Regions from separate parts of the Streptomyces sp. NPDC090119 genome, predicted to be linked through region 1. Evidence: riboswitches for the same ligand, from Rfam matches in the RefSeq annotation. Region 1 holds a riboswitch; each other region holds the start of a gene.
The links. A riboswitch is a leader RNA that binds a small molecule or an ion and turns the genes downstream of it on or off. The one in region 1 is predicted to bind cobalamin.
Positions count from the first base shown of each region.

Region 2: it holds a riboswitch for cobalamin, as region 1 does, so the genes downstream of both, ACIPPM_RS29365 (CbtB-domain containing protein) here and ACIPPM_RS07500 (cobalamin biosynthesis protein) in region 1, are expected to answer to the same signal.
Region 3: it holds a riboswitch for cobalamin, as region 1 does, so the genes downstream of both, metE (5-methyltetrahydropteroyltriglutamate--homocysteine S-methyltransferase) here and ACIPPM_RS07500 (cobalamin biosynthesis protein) in region 1, are expected to answer to the same signal.
Region 4: it holds a riboswitch for cobalamin, as region 1 does, so the genes downstream of both, ACIPPM_RS05710 (prenyltransferase/squalene oxidase repeat-containing protein) here and ACIPPM_RS07500 (cobalamin biosynthesis protein) in region 1, are expected to answer to the same signal.

Region 1 is NZ_JBIVDK010000002.1:25,624-31,395, forward strand. Features, by position in the region: gene ACIPPM_RS07480 (lysozyme) at 1-352, shown strand, start outside; gene ACIPPM_RS07485 (anion permease) at 494-1,759, shown strand; gene ACIPPM_RS07490 (hypothetical protein) at 1,787-2,008, shown strand; gene ACIPPM_RS07495 (hypothetical protein) at 2,254-2,808, shown strand; cobalamin riboswitch at 2,933-3,065, shown strand; gene ACIPPM_RS07500 (cobalamin biosynthesis protein) at 3,163-4,104, shown strand; gene ACIPPM_RS07505 (cobyric acid synthase) at 4,101-5,609, shown strand; gene cobN (cobaltochelatase subunit CobN) at 5,606-5,772, shown strand, end outside.
Region 2 is NZ_JBIVDK010000008.1:53,730-59,501, forward strand. Features, by position in the region: gene ACIPPM_RS29350 (GlxA family transcriptional regulator) at 1-457, opposite strand, end outside; gene ACIPPM_RS29355 (BTAD domain-containing putative transcriptional regulator) at 587-3,337, shown strand; gene ACIPPM_RS29360 (DUF4232 domain-containing protein) at 3,482-4,177, shown strand; cobalamin riboswitch at 4,238-4,387, shown strand; gene ACIPPM_RS29365 (CbtB-domain containing protein) at 4,423-4,644, shown strand; gene ACIPPM_RS29370 (CbtA family protein) at 4,667-5,422, shown strand; gene ACIPPM_RS29375 (histidine phosphatase family protein) at 5,458-5,772, opposite strand, start outside.
Region 3 is NZ_JBIVDK010000008.1:60,280-66,051, reverse strand. Features, by position in the region: gene ACIPPM_RS29395 (TOMM precursor leader peptide-binding protein) at 1-1,668, shown strand, start outside; gene ACIPPM_RS29390 (thiazolylpeptide-type bacteriocin) at 1,779-1,952, opposite strand; gene ACIPPM_RS29385 (amidohydrolase) at 2,138-3,466, shown strand; cobalamin riboswitch at 3,536-3,755, shown strand; gene metE (5-methyltetrahydropteroyltriglutamate--homocysteine S-methyltransferase) at 3,913-5,772, shown strand, end outside.
Region 4 is NZ_JBIVDK010000001.1:1,246,282-1,252,053, reverse strand. Features, by position in the region: gene ACIPPM_RS05710 (prenyltransferase/squalene oxidase repeat-containing protein) at 1-1,755, opposite strand, end outside; cobalamin riboswitch at 1,926-2,061, opposite strand; cobalamin riboswitch at 2,132-2,207, shown strand; gene ACIPPM_RS05705 (hypothetical protein) at 2,329-3,741, shown strand; gene ACIPPM_RS05700 (short-chain fatty acyl-CoA regulator family protein) at 3,784-5,190, opposite strand; gene aceA (isocitrate lyase) at 5,510-5,772, shown strand, end outside.

The DNA of each region.
Region 1 (5,772 bases):
CATCGAGTACAACCCGTACGACAAGCACCACAAGTGCTACGGGCTGAGCCGGAAGCGGATGGTGCGCTGGATCAGGTCCTTCAGCGACGAGGTCCGCCGGGAGACCGGGCGCCACCCGGTCATCTACACCACCGCCAACTGGTGGGCCGCCTGCACCGGCGACAGCCGCGCCTTCTCCGGCAGCCATGCCCTGTGGATCGCCAGCCATGGTTCGTCCGGCCCCGGCAGGCTGCCCGGCGGCTGGCGGTACTGGACGTTCTGGCAGCACGACACCAAGGGCCGCCTGCCGGGTGACCAGGATCTCTTCGACGGCTCGGCGACCCGGCTGCGGGCCTTCGCGCGCGGGCGCTGAACGGCCCCCCGAGAGCGGCCGGATGCCCCCGGAATCCGGGCTCCCGCTTCCGGCACCAAGGCGCCCGTCCCAGTTCACCTTCCGTTCATCCAGGTTCCCTACGTTCATCCTGCCAACGACCTCGAACGATTGCCTGGGTACATGGAAAGCTTCTCGCTGATCCTCGCGATAGTGGTGATAACCGCACTCGCGTTCGATTTCACGAACGGTTTCCACGACACCGCCAACGCGATGGCCACCACCATCTCGACCGGCGCTCTCAAGCCCAAGGTCGCGGTGGCCATGTCCGCCGCGCTCAACCTGGTGGGCGCTTTCCTCTCGGTGGAGGTCGCCAACACGATCTCCAAGGGTCTCGTCGACGAGACCGGCATCCGTCCCGAGGTCATCTTCGCGGCCCTGACCGGCGCGATCCTCTGGAACCTGCTGACCTGGCTGGTGGGTCTGCCCTCCAGCTCCTCGCACGCCCTGATGGGCGGCCTCGTCGGCGCCACCGTCGCCTCGGCGGGCTTCGGCGCCGTCCACGGCGACATGCTGGTCACCAAGGTGCTGCTCCCGGCGGTCGCCGCGCCGATCGTGGCGGGTCTCGCCACGATGCTCGCCACCCGCCTCTCCTACCGCGTCGGCGGCCAGGGCGACGGCGAGGCCACCCGCAAGGGCTACCGCGCGGGCCAGATCGCCTCCGCCGGTCTGGTCTCCCTGGCGCACGGCACCAACGACGCGCAGAAGACCATGGGCATCATCACCCTCGCGCTCATCGCGGGCGGTGCGCTGGCCCCCGGTTCCAACCCTCCCACCTGGGTGATCCTCTCCGCCGGTCTGGCCATCGCGCTCGGCACCTACATCGGCGGCTGGCGCATCATCCGCACCATGGGGAAGGGCCTGACCGACCTGGAGCCCCGTCAGGGCTTCGCCGCGCAGACCAGCGCCGCGACCGCCATCCTGGCCTCCTCGCACCTCGGTTTCTCCCTCTCCACCACCCATGTCGTCTCCGGCTCGGTGATGGGTGCGGGCCTCGGCCGCAAGGGCGGTGTGGTCCGCTGGTCCACCGCCACCCGGATGTTCGCCGCCTGGGCGCTGACCCTCCCGGCCGCCGCGCTGGTCGGCGCGGGCGCCGAGGCCGTGACCGGCCTGGGCGACTGGGGCACCGGGCTCGTCGCCCTCTTCCTGATCGGCTCAAGCTTCGCCATCTGGAAGATCTCCCGCCGCGAGGTCATCGACCACACCCACGTCACGACCGAGGAGTACGTCGAGCCGGCCGGTGTGGTGACCACCGCGATGGCCATGGTCACGCCGCCCCCCGTGGGCATCGTCGCGGACGACCTGACGGCCACCATCCCGGCCGCCACCGCCGAGTCCCGTACGACCGAGCACACCCCCGCCACCACCGCGCCGTCCGCCCGGGTCTGACCACCCGGCAACTGGAGGAACATCCCGATGAAGATCGACTGGGCGGCCCTCGGCTCCGTCTTCGGCGTCAGCCTCGTGGTCACGGTGGCCCTGGTGGGCCTGTTCACCCTCGGCGTCAACGGCCTGGCCCGCCGCGAGCGCGCGGTGGCCACCGGCGGCTCGGCCCCGCTCGCGGTGACCGGCGCCTACGTCTGCTTCGCCGCCTGCGCGGCGGCGGTGGCGTACGGCTTCTACCTGATCGTCGCCTAGCACCCGCACTTCACGCGGACCCCCGCACGGCATGTGTCGTGCGGGGGTCCGCGCTGTCCCGTGAGGGGGCTCGGGTCCGGCGACGGCGGTGCTCCGCCGCGGGGACAGGACGCCACGCCGGAACGGCTCCGGGTCGACCAGCCGTACGGAGGACCTCGCACCATCCCTGCTGGAACAGGCCGCTCCACAGCACCTTCGCTGAAATCTGCTCGACGGGGACGTCGCACGAGGGGAATCATGGCCGAGTGACATCGACCGAAGCAGCGGCACTCGCTCTCCAGGACCATGCCGCTCTGTGGAGCGCGGGGGACGTCCGCGCGAGCGATGTCGTCGATGCGGCCTGTAGTGCGCTCGTCGCCGGACTCGACACCCCCGGCCTGCGCATTCTCGCCGCCTGCACCCGCGCCGAGGCGGACTACGACGTCCCCCACCTGCTTCCCGAAGCACTCGACGAACTCGGCCTCACCTTCTATCCGTTCGCCGACGAAGCCGGCCAGGAAGCCGCCGCCCGGGCCCTCGCACGCCGCGTGCTCGCCGGAGAGCTCACGCCCCGGGAGTTCGCCTTCCGGATGCACCAGCGCCACGGACATGAGCCGGCCCTGACGGAACGCCTCGCTGAACTCGACGACAAGTACGGCATCCTCGAATACGGCGACAGAGCCGTGGCTCAGGTCGATGCCGAGGTCACCGCGGAAGCCCGCCGCCTCGCAGCCCACCCCAGTGGCGACACAGCCGCGGAAGAACCGGGGGTTGCTGCCGGAGGCCACGGTGCCGGCCCGACAGGTGCCGGGGGCCTGTAGGGGGCCGGGCCACGCCCGTACGAGGCGGATGGGGCCGCGGGGTTTCCGCTGTTACCACCGGTGCCGGTGTGGGGCTCCACACACTCTTCTCCCGCAGGTCACAGGCAGGTTGACGGCCCTTCCGGGCACGTGGTGGACTTCGCGGGCCATGTACGGCGACAGCAGAGGAAGCCGGTGCGAATCCGGCGCGGTCCCGCCACTGTCACCGGGGAGAAGTCCCCGGAAGCCAGGAACTCTCGTCGCCGGTCTCGTCGAACCAGGGCGTGGACACCCTGAGTGAGGACTACCGTGATGCCCGGCCGTCGCCCGAGAACCCGCACCAGGAACACCGGCACGCCCACGGCGAGCTAGCCGATGGGCGCCGATCGCTCGTACGCGTACGGTGCCGCCGCCGGACTCCTCGGTGATCTCCTCCTGGGCGATCCCCAGCGCATGCACCCCGTCGCCGCCTTCGGGCGGGCCGCCGGGCGCGTGGAGCGCGCGCTGTGGCACGACCACCGCGGCTGGGGCACGCTGCACACCCTGGTGTGCGCCGGAGGCGTCACCGCGCTCGGCGTGGTGGCCGCACGCGCCGTACGCCCCTCCTTCACCGGCTCCGCCGCGCTGACCGCCGCCGCCACCTGGGCCGTCGTCGGCGGTACCTCGCTCGCCCGTGAGGCGTCCGCCGTCGGCGACGCCCTGGAGCGCGGCGACCTCACGGCCGCGCGCGCCCGGCTGCCGCACCTATGTGGGCGCGACCCACAGGCGCTGGACGCCGACGCGATCGCGCGCGCCGTGGTGGAGTCCGTCGCGGAGAACACCTCCGACGCCGTGGTGGGCGCCCTGGTGTGGGGCGCGGTCGCCGGGGTGCCCGGACTGCTGGGCTTCCGGGCCGTGAACACGCTGGACGCGATGGTCGGGCACAAGTCGCCGCGGCTGCGCCGCTTCGGCTGGGCCTCCGCCCGGCTGGACGACGTCGCGGGCTGGCCGGGCGCCCGGCTGACCGCCGTACTGGCCGTGCTCGCCGGGGACGACCCGCGCGGGGCGGTACGGGCCTGGCGGGCGGACGCGCACCGGCATCCGAGCCCCAACGCGGGCCCGGTGGAGGCCTCGTTCGCGGGCGCGCTCGGCGTCCGGCTGGGCGGCACCCTGTCCTACGGCGGCCGCGTCGAGCACCGGCCCGTGCTCAACGGCACCGGGCGGCCGGTCCAGGTCTCCGACATCGGGCGGGCCGTACGGCTCTCCCGCCGGGTCGGCATGCTCGCGCTCGGCGTCACCGTCGCCGCGCGCCTCATCGGGAAGGGGCGGGGCAGGTGAGCGGTGGTCTGCTGGTCGCGGGGACGACGTCCGACGCGGGCAAGAGCGTCGTGACGGCCGGGATCTGCCGGTGGCTGGTCCGGCAGGGCGTCAAGGTGGCGCCGTTCAAGGGGCAGAACATGTCCCTCAACTCCTTCGTGACGCGGGAGGGCGCGGAGATCGGGCGGGCGCAGGCCATGCAGGCACAGGCGTGCCGCACCGAGCCGACCGCGCTGATGAATCCCGTACTGCTCAAGCCCGGTGGTGAGCGCAGCAGCCAAGTGGTGCTGCTGGGCAGGCCGGTGGGTGAGCTGAGTGCGCGCGGGTATCACGGTGGCCGTCAACAGGCGCTGCTGGGAACGGTGTTGGAGTGCCTGGAGGAGTTGCGGGGCACGTATGACGCGGTGATCTGTGAGGGCGCGGGTTCGCCCGCCGAGATCAATCTGCGGCGCACCGACATCGTCAACATGGGCGTCGCGCGGGGCGCGGGGCTGCCCGTGCTCGTGGTCGGCGACATCGACCGGGGCGGGGTGTTCGCCTCCTTCTTCGGCACGGTCGCCCTGCTCTCCCCCGAGGACCAGGCGCTGGTCGCCGGGTTCCTGGTCAACAAGTTCCGGGGCGATGTCTCGCTGCTGGAACCGGGCCTGGACATGCTGCGCGGCCTCACCGGGCGGCACACCTACGGGGTGCTGCCGTTCCGGCACGGGCTCGGCATCGACGAGGAGGACGGTCTCCGGGTGTCCCTGCGCGGGACCGTGCGGGAATCCACCGTCGCTCCCCCGCACGGCGAGGACGTGCTGCGGGTCGCCGTGTGCGCGGTCCCGCTGATGTCCAACTTCACCGACGTGGACGCCCTCGCCGCCGAACCCGGCGTGGTGGTCCGCTTCGTGGACCGGCCCGAGGAACTGGCCGACGCCGACCTCGTGGTGGTGCCGGGCACCCGCGGAACCGTACGGGCGCTTGCCTGGCTGCGCGAGCGGGGTCTCGCGGAGGCGCTGGTGCGCCGGGCCGCCGAGGGGCGTCCGGTGCTCGGGATCTGCGGCGGCTTCCAGGTGCTCGGCGAGCACATCGAGGACGACGTCGAGTCCCGCGCCGGAAGCGTGCCGGGGCTCGGGCTGCTCCCGGTGCGGGTGCGGTTCCACCCGGAGAAGACCCTCGCCCGGCCCGTGGGGGAGGCCCTCGGCGAGCCCGTCGAGGGGTACGAGATCCATCACGGGGTCGCCGAGGTGCTGGGCGGGACGCCCTTCCTGGACGGCTGCCGCACCGGGCAGGTCTGGGGCACCCACTGGCACGGCTCGCTGGAGTCGAACGGCTTCCGGCGCGCTTTCCTGCGCGAGGTCGCCGCCGCCTGTGGGCGCCGCTTCGTCCCGGCCCCCGACACGTCTTTCGCCGCGCTGCGCGAGGAGCAGCTCGACCTGCTCGGCGACCTGATCGAACACCACGCGGACACGGACGCGCTCTGGCGGCTCATCGAGTCGGGCGCGCCCGCAGGACTGCCCTTCATTCCACCGGGAGCGCCCGCATGACCACAGTGTTGTTGCTGTCGACCGCCGACACGGACCTGCTGGCCGCCCGCGCCAGCGGCGCCGACTACCGGATCGGCAACCCGTCCCGCGTCGACGCGGCCGCCGACCTGCCCGCCCTCCTGGACGGGGCGGACCTCGCGGTCGTCCGGCTGCTGGGCGGCAA
Region 2 (5,772 bases), on a different contig from region 1:
CCTCGTCCACGAACAGCACGTTCTCGTCCACCCGGACCAGCGGATACCGGGCCGCCAGCGCGCGTGCGTAATGCCAGTGCGTGGTGGCGCGTCGGCCGTCCAGCAGACCGGTGGCCGCCAGCGCGAACGCCCCCGTGGAGATCGCCGCCAGCCGCGCACCCCGCCCGTGCGCCGCGACCAGCGCCGCCACCACCGGCTCCGGCGGGTCCTCCCGGTCCGGGAACCGGTAGCCCGGCACGAACACCACGTCCGCCCACTCCAGCGCCTCCAGCCCGTGCGCCACGTGGTACGACAGCCCGTCCCCGCCCGCCACCAGCCCCGGCGCGGCCCCGCACACCCGCACCTCGTACGGCATGCTCGCGCGGGTCGTGAACACCTGCGCCGGAATCCCCACGTCGAGCGGCTTGGCGCCCTCCAGGACGAGAACGGCGACACGGCGACGGCGGGAGGAGGGCACGGTCAGCAGGGTACGCAAGGCGCGGCGCGGCCATGGCGCGAAACCCCCGCCGAGCGCCGGACAACCCCCCGATATGCTGCTGTTTTTCCCGTACCGGCCGCCCATGGCCGCCCTCGGAAGGACCGACCCGTGGAGTTCCGGCTGCTCGGCACCGTCTCCGTCGACACCCGCCGGGGACCACTGCCGCTCGGCCCCGCCAAGCGCCGCAGCGTGCTCGCGGCGCTGCTGCTGTCGGCCAACACCCCCGTGCCGATGCACCGGTTGACCGCCTGCCTGTGGGACGACGAACCCCCGAGCCAGGCGCGGAGCGTCATCCAGGGCCATGTGTCCCGGCTGCGCGCCCTGCTCGCCGAGGGCGACGCGGAGGCGTACGGCGTCGAACTCCTCACCGCCGGGGACGCGTACGCCCTGCGGCTGCCGGAAACCCTGCTCGACGCCCAGCGGTTCGAGGAACTGCTGACCCTCGCCCGCGAACAGCGCGACCCCGCCGACACCGTGCTGATGCTCGGCGACGCCCTCGCGCTGTGGCGCGGCCCCGCCCTCGGCGGCGCCTTCGCCGGACCGCCGCTCCAGGCCGCCGCACACTCCCTGGAGGAGTCCAGGCTCGCAGCCGTGGAGCAACTGGCGCTCGCCTACGGCAGGTTGGGCGAGCATCACCGAGCGGCAGCCGTGCTGCGCACCGAGGCCGTCGCGCATCCGCTGCGCGAATCGCTGTCCGCCGCGCTGATGACCGCCCTGTACCAGGCGGGCCGCCAGTCGGAGGCGCTCGACTGGTTCCACCGCACCCGCAGACTCCTCGCCGACGAGCTCGGCATCGACCCCGGCCGCGAACTCGCCGACGCCTACGGGCTGATCCTGCGCGGCGACCCCGTACCGGAGCTGCTGGCCGCGCGTCCGACGCCCGAGGCCGAACCGGTGCGGCCGCCCGTGGCACCGCGCCCCGCTCTCGTGCCCGCCGAGGCGCACGCCGACCTGCTGCCCCGCGCGCCCCGCGGCTTCCACGGGCGCGGCCCGGAACTCGCCGCGCTCGGCCGGGCCGCCGCCGGGGAGGCGCCCGTGTGCCTGGTCACCGGGCCCGCCGGGGTCGGCAAGACCGCCCTCGCGCTGTGCTGGGCGCACCGCAACGCCGACACCTTCCCCGACGGACGGCTCTTCGCCGACCTGCACGGCTTCAGCGACACCGGCGAGCCGTCCGTCACCGAGGTGCTCCGCGAGTTCCTGCTCGCCCTCGGCGTGCCGCCGCGCCGGATACCGGAGTCGGCCGCGGCCGCCGCCGCACTGTTCCGCACCCTCACCGACCGGCTGCGCCTGCTGGTCGTGCTCGACAACGCGCGCGACTCCGCCACCGTCCGCGCCCTGCTGCCCGGCGGCGCCGACTGCGTCACCGTCGTCACCAGCCGCCACCGGCTGGAAGGGCTCATCGCCTCCGACGCGGCCCGTCCCGTCCCGCTCGGCACGCTCGACGCGCGGGACGGCACCGCACTCCTCGCGGGCGTCCTCGGCGAGGAACGCGTCCTCGGTGAACCGGTGGCCGCGCGCAGGCTCGCCGAACTCTGCGGCGGACTCCCGCTCGCCCTCCGGGTGACCGCCGCCCGGCTCGCGGGCCGCCCCCAGTGGACCCTGGCCCACCTCGCGGACGAACTCGCCGACGAGCGCGGCCGGTTGGCCCACCTCGCGGTCGACGACACCGGTGTCCCGGCCGCACTCCGCCTGACCCTGCAGCACCTCCCCGGCGAGGCCGTGCAGCACTTCGGCAGGCTCGGCCACCACCCCGGCACCCACTTCGACCCCTACACCGCCGCCGCCCTCTCCGGCACCGACCCGCCGGCCGCCGCCCGCGCCCTGGAACGGCTCGGCGCCGCCCACCTCGTCACCGAGACCGCGCCCGGCCGCTGGGAACTGCACGACCTCGTACGCCTCTACGCCCGCGACCTCGACCCCGCGAGCGGCCTCCAGGCGCTCACCGGCGTCCTGGACCACTACATCGCCACCGCGTTGGCCGCCGCCGAGACGGCCCAGCCGGGCGGCGAGCCCTGCTTCTCGCTGCCCGCCGACTTCCGACGCCCGTCCGCCGTACGGGGCTTCACCGACCGGGCGGAGGCGATGGGCTGGCTGGCCGCCGAACGGGAGGACCTGGCCCGCGCGGTGACCGCCGCGCGGGCCGCCGGGCTGGACGACCGGGCCTGGCGGATCATCCTCCTCCAGTGGCCGCAGGTGGTGTGGCGCTCGCGGGACAACTGGGTGCCGCTGCTGTCCACGGCCCTGGAGTGCGCCCAGACCGTGGCCGACCCCTACGCCGAGTCCCGCGTCCGCACCCTGCTCGGCTGGGTGCTGAGCGAGGAGGGCCGCCTCGCGGACGCCCGCACCCTCCTGGAACCCTCACCCGCCCTGGCCCGCCGCACCGGCGACCGCCTCGGCGAGGCCACCGCCCTGATCAACCTGGCCGTCGTCCAGTCCGCGGAGGGCGACCTCGACGCCGCCCGCACCCACTGCGCCCGAGCCGCCACCCTGGCCCGCGAGGAGGGCAACCCGCACACGGAGATGCTCGCCCTCCTCCACCTCTCCCGCACCCACCTCACCTCCGGCGCCCCGGAACAGGCCCTCCGCGTCGCCCGCACGGCCCTGGACCTCGGCCCCGAACACGAGGAAGCGGCCCGCACCTCCCTCCTCCACACCGTCTGCGGCGAGGCCCACCTCGCCCTCGGCGACGAACCCGAAGCCCTCCGCCTCCTGGAACGCGCCGCCGACGAGGCGGAGTCCACGGGATACGACGAGGGAGCGGTCCGTGCCCTGGAGGTCCTGCTACGGGTCAGCGGCCGCGCGGACCACCGGAAGCGGCACGAGGCGGCGGTACGCAGGCTCGCGGGGGAGGACTCGTAGCGGGAGCCGCCGTCAGAGGGGCGTCAGCCGGACGTCAGTGGGACGTGAGCGGCGGCGGTGAGAGTGGGGATGTCAGCAGGTCAGAGGCTGACCGGCGGCCGGAAAGGGCCGTTGTCGACGTTTCACCTCCCGGGGGAAATCATCATGAACGCATCGCGCCGCACGGCCCTCTTCTCCGTCGCCGCCTCCGCCGCGCTCGCCCTGTCCCTGACCGCCTGCCAGAGCGGCGAGGGCACCAAGGCCGAGGGCGCGCCGGTCGCCCAGGACACGGCCTCCGCCGCTGCCTCCGCCACCGCTTCCGCGCCCGCGGCCGGTACGAGCACCGACACCGGTACCGCCACCAAGGGCACCAGCACCGCCGTCGGGACCGCGCACAAGACGGGCACCGGTTCCTCCGCGGCCAAGAAGGGCACCGCCGCCACCCCCCTCTGCCGCGCCCAGGACGTCAAGGTCAGCTCCGAGCGCCAGGACGGGCCGCCCTACACCCACATCATCCTCACCGCGCGGAACACCTCCGGCCACCGGTGCGAGATGGCGAGCTTCCCGCACATCCAGTTCCTGGAGAGCCACAAGCAGGACGTGCCGTCCGTGGCCAAGAGCAAGCCCGCCGTGCCGACGGTGCTGAACCCCGGTGACCCGGCGTTCGTCCTGGTCAAGCTCTCCGACGGCGGAGTGGACGAGGACAACGAGGTGGTGAACGCGTTCCAGCTGGTGCTGCAGGGCGACTCCACCGTCATCGCGGTGAACTCGTCGGCAGGCGGCGGCCTCGCCGTCGACCCCGCCAAGACGCTCACCGGCTACTGGACGACCGAACTGCGCAACGGCGCCGACGACTTCTGACCCGCACCCCCGGCGACGCACCTTCGGGAGAGGAAGATCACCCGAGGGTGCGTGGTCTTGGCCAGGCAGAGCGCACGCGGTACCGTCGGGGCGATATCGACGACGGCGAAACGGAAGCCGGTGGGAAACCGGCACGGTCGCGCCACTGTGTGCGCGGTCCCGCAAGGGGGCGCGCGAGTCAGACCCGTGGCCGTCGTCCTGTGCACCACCGAGATGGGACGCGAACTCCCAGAGGAGGTACTGCCATGGCGCAGACCGTCGCTCAGCCGACCGCCGGAAACCCGGCCGCTCCCGCCACCCTGCCGCTGAAGGAGATAGCGCCCTGGGCGGTCTTCTTCGGCGTCCTCATGCTGGTCCTGCTGTACTTCGTCGGCGCCGAGCAGGGCGCCACCTCCGTGTTCAACGGCACGGACGTCCACGAGTGGGTGCACGACGCCCGCCACCTGCTCGGTTTCCCCTGCCACTGACGCGAGGGACGCCGCACACACCATGAACTCCGCAACCGTGAGAAACCTCCTCGTGCGGGGCATGCTCGCCGGCCTCGGCGCCGGAGTGCTCGCCCTGATCGCCGCGTACTTCCTCGGCGAGCCCAGCGTGGACAGCGCCATCAGCTTCGAGGGCCACCACTCCCACGAGCACGAGGTCGAAGTCGTCTCCCGCTCGCTCCAGTCCACCGCCGGACTGGCCACCGGCGTCCTCGTCTACGGGGTCGCCTTCGGCGGCATCGCCGCGCTCGCCTTCTGCTTCGCGCTCGGCCGCGTCGGCCGCTTCGGCCCCCGCGCGACCGCGCTGCTGCTGTCCGGCACCGCGCTGCTCGCCGTGTACGTCGTGCCGTTCCTGAAGTACCCGGCGAACCCGCCCTCGGTCGGCGACCCGGACACCATCGGCAAGCGCACCACGCTGTACTTCCTGATGATGCTGCTCAGCGTGCTGCTGGCGGTCGGCGCGACCCTGCTCGGCAAGCGGCTCGCCCCGCGCCTGGGCAACTGGTACGCGACCTTCGCCGCCGTGGCCGTCTTCGCCGTGGCCATCGGGCTGGCGTACACCTTCCTGCCGGTCATCAACGAGGTGCCGCACGACTTCCCGGCCACCCTGCTGTGGCGGTTCCGCCTCTCCGCGCTGGCCATTCAGACGGTGCTGTGGGCCGGATTCGGCCTTCTCTTCGGTGAGTTGGCCGAGCGGCTGCTGAATCCGCGGCCCGCAGCGGCCCGCGACACGGGCCGGGCGGTCGCCGCCTCCCACTGAGCCGAAGGGCCCCCGGAAACTTCCGGGGGCCCTCTTCAGTCGGCCGCGAGCGGGCGTCCCAGCCGCAGGTTCCAGCGCCCGGCCCGCCCGGACAGCTCCGTCGCGGTCAGTGGCGCCACGTCCAGCCGCCAGAACGCCTCGGCGGGCAGCCCCAGCGCGTGCACCACGGCCGCCCGCACCACGTCGGGCTCCACCACGGCGACCGTACGGCCCTCGGGCAGCGACGCGAGCCAGCGCCCCACCCGCGCGCACACCGCCCGCACCGACTCCCCGTCCGGCGCCACGCACTCCGGGTCGGCCAGCCACCGGGCCAGCGCCTCCCCCTCGGCCGCCGCGACCTTCGCCAGCGC
Region 3 (5,772 bases), on a different contig from region 1:
ACCCGCACCGAGCGGGAGGCGCTGGAGACCGGCACGGAGACCACGGCGGCCGGGGTCTGGCCGGTGCTGCCGGACCACACGGTGGACGCGGTGTGGTCGCTGCACCGGCTGATCGCCTCCGGCGCCGCCCGGCACTCCGCCGAGGGCCCGGACGCCGAGCTGCCCCAGGTCACCGAGGTCGACCTGGAGACGCTGCGGGTGCGGACGTTCCCGCTGCTGCCGGAACCGATGTGCCCCCACTGCCGTCCGTTCGCCGAGGAGGCGGAAGCGCGCGCGGCGGCGGAGGCGACCCTGCCCGCGCCGGGCCCGCTGCCCAAGCCGCGCCCGGACTCCTACCGGTTGCGCCGGGCGTCGGACCATCCTTTGCCGGTGAAGGCGCTGGCCAACCCGGTGTGCGGGGTGCTCGGCGGCGGCACCTGGATCGACGTCACCTCCCCCACCACCGCGCCGGTCGCGGGCAGCGTCTTCATGCGGGGGTACGCCGGTCTCACCGACGTCACCTGGAGCGGCCAGGCCAACTCCTTCGCCGACAGCCGCGACCTGGCCTTCCTGGAGGGCCTGGAACGGTACGCGGGCACCCACCGCCGACACCGCGCCCCGGTGGTGACGGCCTCCCTGGAGGAGCTGGGCGACCGCGCCCTGGACCCGCGTACGTGCGGGCTGTACGGACCGCGCACCTACGCCGAGGACCCGATGGTCGAGCCCTTCGACCCGGCCCGGCCGATCCCGTGGGTGACGGGCTGGTCGCTGCGGGACGGCCGCCCGGTGCTGGTCCCGGCCCGGCTGGTCTACTACAGCGCGGGCACGGCCGCCGACAACTTCGTCTTCGAATGCTCCAACGGCTGTGCCACCGGCAGCAGTTGGGAGGAGGCGGTGTTCTTCGGGCTGCTCGAACTCATCGAGCGGGACGCCTTCCTGCTCGGCTGGTACGGCGATCTGCCACTGCCCGAGATCGACCTGGACTCGGTGCGCTCGCCGAGCGTGCGCGCGATGGTGGCACGGGCCGCGCTCCAGGGCTACGACGTGCACGTCTTCGACAACCGGGTGGACCTGCCGGTGCCCGTGGTCACCGGGCTCGCGGTGCGCCGCGACGACGCGCCGGGCTCGCTGGCGTTCGCGGCGGGCGCGTCCTTCGACCCGGAGACGGCCGTGGAGTCGGCGGTCTCCGAGATCCTCACCTACATCCCGCACCTGCCCGGCCAGGTCGCCGAGCGGCCCGCCGAACTCGCTTCCATGGCCGAGGACTTCGACCTGGTGAAGCGGCTCCCGGACCACGCGGCGCTGTTCGGGCTGCCCGCGATGCGCGTGCACGCCACCGGCTATCTGAAGCCGCCCCGCACGGCCCCGCTGGAGGAACTGTTCGCCGGGTGGGAGGAGCGGCGGCCGCGCACCGGGGACCTCCGTGACGATCTGCTGCTGGTGCGGGACCTGTTGGGCGAGGCGGGGTGCGAGGTGATCGCCGTCGACCAGACCACTCCCGAGCAGCGCCGGATGGGGCTGCGCACGGTCGCCACGCTGGCTCCGGGGCTGCTGCCGATCGACTTCGGCTGGCTCAGGCAGCGGGCGCTCACCATGCCGAGGCTGCGTACCGCGCCGTACCGGGCGGGCATGGTCCCGGCGCCGCTCGATGAGGAGGAGTTGCGGCGGGTGCCGCATCCGTTCCCGTGAGCGGGGCAGGCGTACCGCTCGTCGGTGCGCGGGCCGTCAAGGGGCCCGCGCACACCGGCGGTCCCCGGCGCGCCGTGGCGGGCCGGGGACCGTGGGTGCGAACGCCTGGGTCAGGCGGTGCAGGAGGTGGTGCTGGTGGTGCTGGAGCAGGTGCTGGTGGAGGAACAGCTCGTCGACGAACCGAGCATGACCTCGCTGGCGTCCGAGTAGTCGGTGATCTCGAAGGTCTCCGACTCCAGGTCCAGGATCTCCTGGGCGAGGGAGGCGAGGTTGTTGTCAGCCATGATGGCTCCTTCCGGGTCAGGTGACCTGCGGCCGGCCGGGACGGCCCCGTCCGGTGGTGCGCTGAACCAGCCGGAGGAGCGTCCCCCCGACATCTCCCTTTCTACGCGCGTCCGACACCAACTCCCTTACCGATGGCTGTCACTTCGCTGACACCCCCGTACGACGACCCTCTGGAGTCCCCGCCGTGAGCAGCGACCAGTCCCGTCCGTCCGTGACCGTGGGCGGTGGTGTGCCGCCCGGTCTGGACGCCCTGCTGGCGTCCACCGCCGAGCTGTATCTCGACCTGCACCGGCACCCCGAGCTGTCCGGCGCGGAGGAGCGCACCGCCGCCACGTTCGCGGACCGGCTGACGGCCGACGGCTTCCGGGTGCTGCGCGGGGTCGGCGGCCACGGGGTCGCCGCCGAACTCGTCAACGGCGACGGCCCGGCCGTGCTGCTGCGCGCCGAGCTGGACGCGCTGCCGGTGGCCGAGGAGACCGGCGTGCCGTACGCCAGCACCGCGACCGCGCCGGGCCCGGACGGGCGGCCGGTGCCGGTGATGCACGCCTGCGGCCATGACGCCCATCTGGCGTGCGCGGCCGCCGCCGCCCGCTGGCTCGCCGGGCACCGGGACCGCTGGCGCGGCACCCTGCTGGTCGTCGGGCAGCCCGCCGAGGAGACGCTGAGCGGTGCCCGCGCGATGCTGGAGGACGGCCTGTACGACCGGATCACCGCGCCGGACGTGGTCCTCGCCCAGCACACCGCCGCGTTCCCGGCAGGAATGGTGGCGCACGCGGACGGGCCGCTGATGGCGGGCAGTGTGACGCTGGAGGTGGTGTTCGAGGGGGACGGCGGGCACGCGGCCACCCCGCATCTGACGGCCGATCCGCTGCTCGCGGCGGCCGGTGCGGTGACCCGGCTCCCGGCCGTCGCCGCCCGCGAGACGGACCCGGCCGAGCGGCTGGTGGTCACCGCGTCCTCGTTGCGGGCCGGGGACACCGGGCGCTCGGGGAACGTGATCGCCACCCGCGCCGAGCTGCGGGTCACCGTCCGCGCCCTCTCGGAGGCGGCGCTCGTGCGGGGCACGGCGGCGGTGGAGCGGGTGGTGCGCGCGGAGGCCGCGTCGGCTGGGCTGCCGCCCCGGGTCACCGTGCGCGAGCTGGCCCGCTCCGGCGTCACCCGCCCCGATCCGGGTGTCACGGCGGCCGTCCGCGCCGCCCACCAGGGGGCGTTCGGCGCCGCCCGCGTCACCGGCTGGCCCGCCTCCGCGGCGACCGAGGACTTCCCGCTGCTCACCGGCGCGGGCGGCCATCTGCACGGCCGTCCCGGCATCCGGGGTGCCTACTGGATGCTCGGCTCGGTCGGCCCCACCCAGTGGGCGGCCGCCCCCGGCACCGGCCCGGCGGAGAAGTTCCGGAGCCTGCCGAACAACCACTCCCCCCGCTTCCTGCCCAGCGTCCGCCTCACCCTGGACACCGGCACGGCCGCGCTGGTGACGGCGGCCCTGGCCCAACTGGGCCCGGCGGCGGGGTGAGCGCGATGCGCGTGGCCCGGATCACCATCCGAATGCCGGACGGTACCGGCGGCGGGCGGTCACGGCCCGTAGGCTGACCGTGCAGCTGGTTCGCCCCGTCCGCCAGACGGGGTGTCGTAAGAGGGAACCCGGTGGGAATCCGGGACTGCCCCGCAGCGGTGAACGGGAACGACCGCCGTCATACGCACTGGGTCCGACGCACGGACCTGGGAAGCGACGGCCATTAGGTGTCCTCCTGGTGAGGACGCGCCCGTGAGTCCGAAGACCTGCCATCTGCCCGTGCGCGACCCGTTCGCGTACGGAGTTCCGGTGACCTCGAGGGCGGGTCGGCGTACGCATAGGGACGGACCACCGCGTCGCGCGGGCCGGGCCGCCTGGTCGTCACCCCTTCACGTGCTCGTCCCGTCGCCGGGACCTCAGGGATTCATCTCGTGAAGGAGATCTCCGTGACACCGAAGTCCGCAGCCGCGGCAGCACGGTCCACCGTGTACGGCTACCCGCGTCAGGGCCCGGACCGGGAACTGAAGAAGGCCATCGAGGGCTACTGGAAGGGCCGCGTCACCGCCGACGCCCTCCGGGCCACCGCGGCGGGCATCCGCCGCGCCAACTGGCAGGCGCTCGCCGAGGCGGGCATCGACGAGGTCCCGACCGGGGACTTCTCGTACTACGACCACGTGCTGGACACCAGCGTCATGGTCGGCGCGATCCCGGCCAGGCACCGGGCGGCCGTCGCCGCCGACCCGCTGGACGGCTACTTCGCCATGGCGCGCGGCACGCAGGACGTGCCGCCGCTGGAGATGACCAAGTGGTTCGACACCAACTATCACTATCTGGTGCCCGAGTTGGGCCCGGACACGGTGTTCTCCGCCGACTCCGCCAAGCAGGTCGCGGAGCTGAAGGAGGCCCTCGCGCTGGGCCTCGCCGCCCGGCCGGTGCTGGTCGGTCCGGTGACCTACCTGCTGCTGGCCAAGCCCGCGCCCGGTGTCCCCGCCGACTTCGATCCGCTGACCCTGCTGGACCGGCTGCTCCCGGTGTACGCCGAGGTGCTGGCCGATCTGCGCGCGGCCGGGGCGGAGTGGGTGCAGCTGGACGAGCCCGCGCTGGTGCAGGACCGTACCCCGGCCGAGCTGAACGCGGCCGAGCGCGCCTACCGGGACCTGGGCGCGCTCACCGACCGGCCGAAGCTGCTGGTCGCCTCCTACTTCGACCGTCTCGGCGAGGCGCTGCCGGTGCTGGCCAAGGCGCCGGTGGAGGGGCTGGCGCTGGACTTCACCGAGGCCGCCGCCGCCAACCTGGACGCGCTCGCCGCGGTCGGCGGGCTGCCCGGCAAGCGGCTGGTGGCCGGTGTGGTCGACGGTCGCAACATCTGGGTCAACGACCTGTCGAAGTCCCTGGCCACCCTGGGCACCCTGCTCGGGCTGGCCGACCGGGTCGACGTCGCCGCCTCCTGCTCCCTGCTGCACGTGCCGCTGGACACCGCCCCCGAGCGGGACATCGAACCGCAGATCCTGCGCTGGCTGGCCTTCGCCCGGCAGAAGACCGCCGAGATCGTCACCCTGGCCAGGGGGCTGGCGCGCGGCACGGACGCGATCGCCGCCGAACTCGCCGCGAACCGGGCCGACCTGGCCTCCCGCACCGGCTCCCCCATCACCCGTGACCCGGCCGTCCGGGCCCGCGCGGAGGCCGTGACGGACGCGGACGCCCGCCGCGCCCAGCCGTACCCCGAGCGGGCGGCCGCCCAGCGGGCCCACCTCGGGCTGCCGCTGCTGCCGACCACCACGATCGGCTCGTTCCCGCAGACCGGCGAACTGCGCACCGCCCGCGCCGACCTGCGCGCGGGCCGGATCGACACGGCCGGGTACGAGGAGCGCATCAAGGCGGAGATCCAGGAGGTGATCTCCTTCCAGGAGAAGACCGGCCTGGACGTCCTGGTGCACGGCGAGCCCGAACGCAACGACATGGTGCAGTACTTCGCCGAACAGCTCACCGGCTACCTCGCCACCCAGCACGGCTGGGTCCAGTCCTACGGCACCCGTTACGTGCGTCCGCCGATCCTGGCCGGTGACATCTCCCGCCCCGAGCCGATGACGGTGCGCTGGACGACGTACGCCCAGTCGTTGTCCGACCGCCCGGTCAAGGGCATGCTGACCGGACCGGTGACCATGCTCGCCTGGTCCTTCGTCCGCGACGACCAGCCGCTCGGGGACACCGCCCGGCAGGTGGCGCTCGCCCTGCGCGACGAGGTGAACGACCTTGAGCAGGCGGGCACTTCGGTGATCCAGGTGGACGAGCCCGCGCTGCGCGAG
Region 4 (5,772 bases), on a different contig from region 1:
CGTCCAGTCGCTGACGGTGCGGCCCTCGCCGTCCTTGCCGCCGTGGTCGAGGAAGTCGACGATGCCTCGCAGCCCGGCGTTGTCCAGTCCGGTGGCGGCGAGCGCGTAGGCGCCGTCGATGGTGAGGCCGAAGTCGGCGCGGCCGGAGCCGGTGCCGGTCGGGTAGTACCGGCCCTGTGTGAGCTGCCCCGCGCCGGTGAGGTAGGCGACGCCCCGCTTGAGGTCGGGGCCCTTGCCCGGTGTCGGGTTGGGAGTCGGCTCGGTCGTGGTCGGCGGAGGGGTGGTGGGTTCGGCCTTCTTGGTGGTGAGTGCCGTCAGGTCGGTGCGGGCGCCCGCGAGGACGGCCACCGGGGTGGCGTAGAGGGTGGAGTCGGTGGCGTCCTGGTCGAAGCCGAAGCCGCCGTCCGCGAGCTGCGTGCGGGAGAGCCAGCCCTCGGCGGCGTTGGCCCGGTTGATCCGGCCGAGGGCGCGCAGTGCTTGGGCGGCGTACGAGGTGGCGATCACGTCGCCGGTGTCCGAGCCGGTGGAGCCGGGGAAGGCGCCGTCGTCCCGCTGGTTCCTCATCAGGTAGTCGCGGGCCTTAGTGACGGCGGCGGTGTGGCCGCCCGCCTTCTCGAGGGCGAGGGCGACCAGGCCGGTGGTGGCGGCGTCGCCGTCGCAGTTCTCGCCCGGCCGGATCAGGATGCTGGTGACGCCACCGTCCTTGCACTGGACCTGAGTGAGCCGGTCCACCGTCTCGGCGGGGGGTTCGTGACCCGCCCGGAGCAGCGCGAGGACCGCGCGGGCCTGTTCGTCGGCGTAGCCGATGCCGCGGAAGTCGCCTCGCGCGGTGCATCCGTCGGCGGGTGCGGCGGCGGTGCACACGTGCGCGGTGAGGTCGGCGAGCAGGTCGCGGCCGCCGAAGTCGCGGGGGTCGCCCTCGGTGGACTCCGCGAGCAGGGCCAGCCGGGCGGCGGCCGCCGTCTCGGGCGTCCGGCCCGTGCCGCCGGGGGTCACGTAGTCCGCGACGTGTCGTGCCAGGAAGGACGTGACCTTGTCCAGGGTGGCGCCCCTGCCGTCGGCGGCGGCCAGCGCGTAGCCGGTCTCCACGGTCAGCAGGTAGTTCGGGCTCTCCGCGCCGTCGTCGACGACGCGTTCGCCGTCGGTCAGCCGCCCCTTGAGCCAGGTGGCGGCGGCGGCCACACCGACGGTGCCGGGAGCCCCGGTGGGCTCGCCGGGCTCGGGGATGGTCGTGCCACCGGCGCGTACGTCGTCGGGGGTGAAGGCGGGCCTGCCGGTGGTGCCGCCGATGTCGGTGCCGCCGTACACCCAGGCGTCGACGTCACCGTCCTTGAGCTTGCGGTCCATCGCACCGTACTGGCTGTACGTCCAGTCGTCCTGGCCGGGAGAGGCGGTCCAGTAGGACCAGTAGGCGGTGGCCTGCGGGGTGAGCACGCAGGGTTCCCGGTCCGGGGTCGGGTACTGGGTGCCCGAGCCGAAGGTGCCGAAGCCGATGCGGCAGATGAAGGCGGGGCCGTCGTGCTGGGTGCCGGTGGTGGTGAAACCCCCGTCGTGGAGGAGTGCGTAGCCGGTGGTGGGGGTGGTGTCGCAGCCTCGCTCGACCTTGCCGCCGAAGGGCTTGAAGTCGACCGCGACCACGGCGCCCTTGGTGCCGGTGCAGTCGCCGACCGGTGCCGCCGCGGCGGGCGGAGCGGTGGACAGGAAGGCGAGGCAGGTGGCGGCGGTGACGAGCATCGCGGACAGCGCGGCCGTCATAGCTCTCGGCCATCTTCGTGCCAGTGCGTGCGTGCTCCCCATGGTCCTCACCACGGCCCCCTCGGTGTGTGGCCGAGGCGGGGGAACGAACACGTGGCGCACGCCCCTGGCCGGGGCGGTGAGCCGGGCGGCTGGGCGGGTCGCACCACGCCGTAGTCCGCGACGGCGTCTGTTGCTGTGGATCACGCTCCAGGCATTCCGGCTCGCCCGACGGATCGGGCCCACGGTTGCGGGTCAGCGCCGGAATTCGACCGGCTTCCCCTGGAACTGCGTTGCGTAGCAGGCGGATTGGAGCACGAGTTCACAGAACCCGTCAAGGCGGTGGCACTGTGGCGGGATCGGGCACGCGTCGGGTACTGTCCCGCCCTGCCGAGTGGGGGAACCCGGTGGGAGTCCGGGGCTGACGCGCAGCGGTGTGGGGGCGGATCGACCGTCCCCGAGCCCGAATGCCCAGACGGCACAGGTTGGTTGGAAGTCGGTCCACGCGTCCCGGACGGCGGCCATGTCCCGCCGCGTGCACCCGTCAGGGACCCGCTCGGGCCGGTCGGCGTCCCCCTATTCCTGGAGCACGCCATGCCCCGTCCCCTGTCCGTCCGTCGCGCCGCGTTCACCGCGGCCGCCGCATGCGGCGCCTTCGCGCTGACCGCGCTGCCCGCGGCGGCCACCGCCACCCCGGCCCAGATCGCGACCTCGAAGACCAACGGCGTCGCCTACCTCAAGTCGCTGCAAGCCGCGGACGGTTCGTACGCGGGCTCGGGCCTGTCCAACGAGTGGGCGTTCAGCGCCTTCGCCGCGGCCGGGACCGCCGCGGTGGACGTCACTCCCGGCGGCGACACGACCAAGAACGCGAGAACGGTCTACAGAAACCTGCTGGCCACCAGCACCTGGCCGTCCGCCTCCCCCGTGGTCACCGACTACGAGCGCGCCACCCTCAACGCCTACGCGGCCGGGATCGACCCCGCCCGTGTCTCCGCCTCCCGCAATCTGATCGCCGACGTCTACCGGTACTGGCAGACCGCCGAGCCCGGCTACTTCGGCCCGTCCGCCAACTTCAACGGGACCGTCTTCGCCGCCCTCGCCCTGGGCGGCGCGAGGACCACGTCCGCCCAGCCCCGCGTCCCCCAGGCGCTGCGCGACTCCCTGATCACCCGGATACGCGCCAACCAGCACGACGACGGCGGCTGGAACTACGGCAAGGCCGAGGGCGACCCCTCCCAGCTGGGCGCCACGAGCGACATCGACATGACCGGCGCCGCGATGGCCGCGCTGTGCGTCTCCGGCGTGCCGAACACGGACACGGACATCGCGCAGGCCAAGGCGTTCCTCAAGGGGAAGCTGGTCGCCAACACCGGTGCGTTCAACGCCATGTTCGGCGTCAACACCGACTCCAACGGCTGGGCCGTCTCCGGCCTCAACGCCTGCGGCATCAACCCCCAGACCGGCGACTTCCTCACCTCCAAGGGCAAGACACCGGTGGACTTCCTGATCAGCCAGCAGTTCAACCCCGGCGGCGGCTTCAAGTACCTGCCCAGCGACACGTCACCACAGGCGTACGCGTCCATCGACGGCCTGCGCGCGGTCGCCGGAGGCGGCTTCACCGCCACTCCCCCGGTGCCGGTCACCTCGGGCGCTTCGCAGTGGGTCGCGCAGGGGTCGCTGACCGCGGGGACGGCCACCTCGTTCGCCGTCACCGTGGACGACGGTGCCGGAAACCTGAAGGTCTGCTCGGTCGCCCTCACCCCGACCGGCACCACGACCACCCTCGGCGCGGTCCTCGACGCGGCGGCCGGTGCGGCGACCCCCTCCGGCTGTGCCGGCGGTGTGACGCCGTCGTCCGGCACGGGGCAGATCACCTCGCTCAACGGCAAGGCGAACAGTGGCTCCAACACGTGGAAGGTGAGCGTCGACGGTTCGTCGTTCGCCTCGGCCACCCGTGGCAAGAGCATCGCGGTGGGCGACACGATCGCCCTGCGCTGGGGGGCCTGAGCCCGACCGTGGGGCTCGCCGAATCCGGCGGGCCCCACGTCCTCAGCCCGTGTCCTCGGCCACGGGGTACGGGACGAACGTGCTCGCGTTCTGGTCGATCAGCAGCTCGCGCCCGAGCGGTGGGGCGGCCCGCTGGGGGCAGTCGAGGCGTTCACAGACCCGGCAGCCCATGCCGATGGGGGTGGCGGCGGAGCCGCTGGCGAGGTCCAGCCCGTCGGAGTAGACGAGCCGGTGGGCGTGCCGGATCTCGCAGCCCAGCCCGATGGCGAAGGTCTTGCCGGGTTCGCCCCAGCCGCCCCGGTGCCGGGTGAGTGCGCGGGCGGTCCACAAGTAACGCTGCCCGTCGGGCATTTCGGCGATCTGAACATGGATGCGGCCGGGCGCGGCGAACGCCTCGTACACGTTCCACAGCGGGCAGGTGCCGCCCGCGCGGGAGAAGTGGAACCCGGTGGCGGACTGCCGCTTGGACATGTTGCCCGCACGGTCGACCCGGACGAAGGAGAACGGCACCCCGCGCAGCCGGGGGCGCTGGAGGGTGCTGAGGCGGTGGCAGACGGTCTCGTAGCCGAGGCCGTAGCGGTCGGTGAGGCGCTCGATGTCGTAGCGCGCCTCCTCGGCCGCGGTGTGGAAGGCGCGGTACGGCAGGACCAGCGCGGCGGCGAAGTAGTGGGCGATGCCGATGCGGGCCAGGGCGTGGGCGGCGGTGCCGGGGGCGAAGTCCTCGGCGGCCAGCAGGTCGAGGGCGTCGCCGTGCTCAAGCAGGGCGAGCTGGGTGGCGAGGCGGAACGCGCGCTGGCCGGGGCGGAGCCGGGTGGAGAGGTGGAGGGTACGGGTCGGCTCGTCGTAGTGGTGCAGCCGGTCACCGGGGTCGCCGGTGAGGCGTACGCCGTGCTGGTCGGCGAGGCGGGCGGCGAGGGCGCGTTCGACCTCTCCGGGGCGGATGCCGATGCGTGCGGCGAGGTCTTCCGCCGCGAGGTCGGTGTCGTGGAGGTAGTTGCGGCGGCGGTAGAAGAAGTCGCGGATCTCCTCGTGCGGCGAGCGCGGCTGGTCGGGGTCCGGGGCGCGGCCGTCCGTGGCCCCGGTGAGGCGTTCCGCGAGCCGCTGGTTGCGGCGGCCCAGGCTGATCAGGGTCTCGGCCACGGCCGGGGTGCGCCCGGCGAGTTCGGCCAGTTCGGCGGCGGAGACGCGGCCCTCGGCCAGTTCTCCGGCCAGTGCCTCCCGGAGGTCCGCGACCAGGCGGGTGGTGTCGTGCTCGGAGAAGAACCCCGGATCGACGCCGAACACCTCGGTCAGTCTCAGCAGCACCGGCACGGTGAGCGGGCGGGAGTCGTGCTCCATCTGGTTGAGATAGCTGGGCGAGATGGCCAGCACCCGGGCCAGCTCCGCCTGGCTCATCCGGCGTTCCTCGCGCAGTCTGCGCAGCCGCGCCCCCGCGTACGTCTTGCCCACCTCGTGCGCTCCTCCCGCTCCGACCGCGCTCAGCCTAGGTGATCCATGGCCGCCCGAACCCTTCGCAACCTTGGCAGAAGACGGCTGGAAGATTCGCAGAAGTTGGCAATGATCCACGGTTGATGGCACTCAGTGCCAGTGTCAGAGTCGAAGTGCGGCCCGCCGGACACCGGCAATGTTGCTCACTCCGCCCCATGTCCACGGTGAGCCGCACCTTCTTGAGCGACACACAGTGCCACTCCCGCTCGTGACGATGGCGGGATTGGCGGACGGCACCGGGCAGACAGCACGGAACGGACCCGAGGAGACGGTGACAGTCATGGCAGAGGCGACGACACAGGCGGCCGGAGAACTCGCGCGGCGCTGGGCCACCGACCCCCGGTGGCAGGGCATCGAGCGCACCTTCACCGCCGAGGACGTGGTCCGGCTCTCCGGCAGCGTCCGCGAGGAGCACACGCTGGCCCGGCGCGGTGCCGAGCGGCTGTGGCGGCAGCTGCACGAGCTGGACTACGTCCACGCGCTCGGCGCGCTGACCGGCGGCCAGGCCGTGCAGCAGGTGAAGGCGGGGCTCCAGGCGATCTA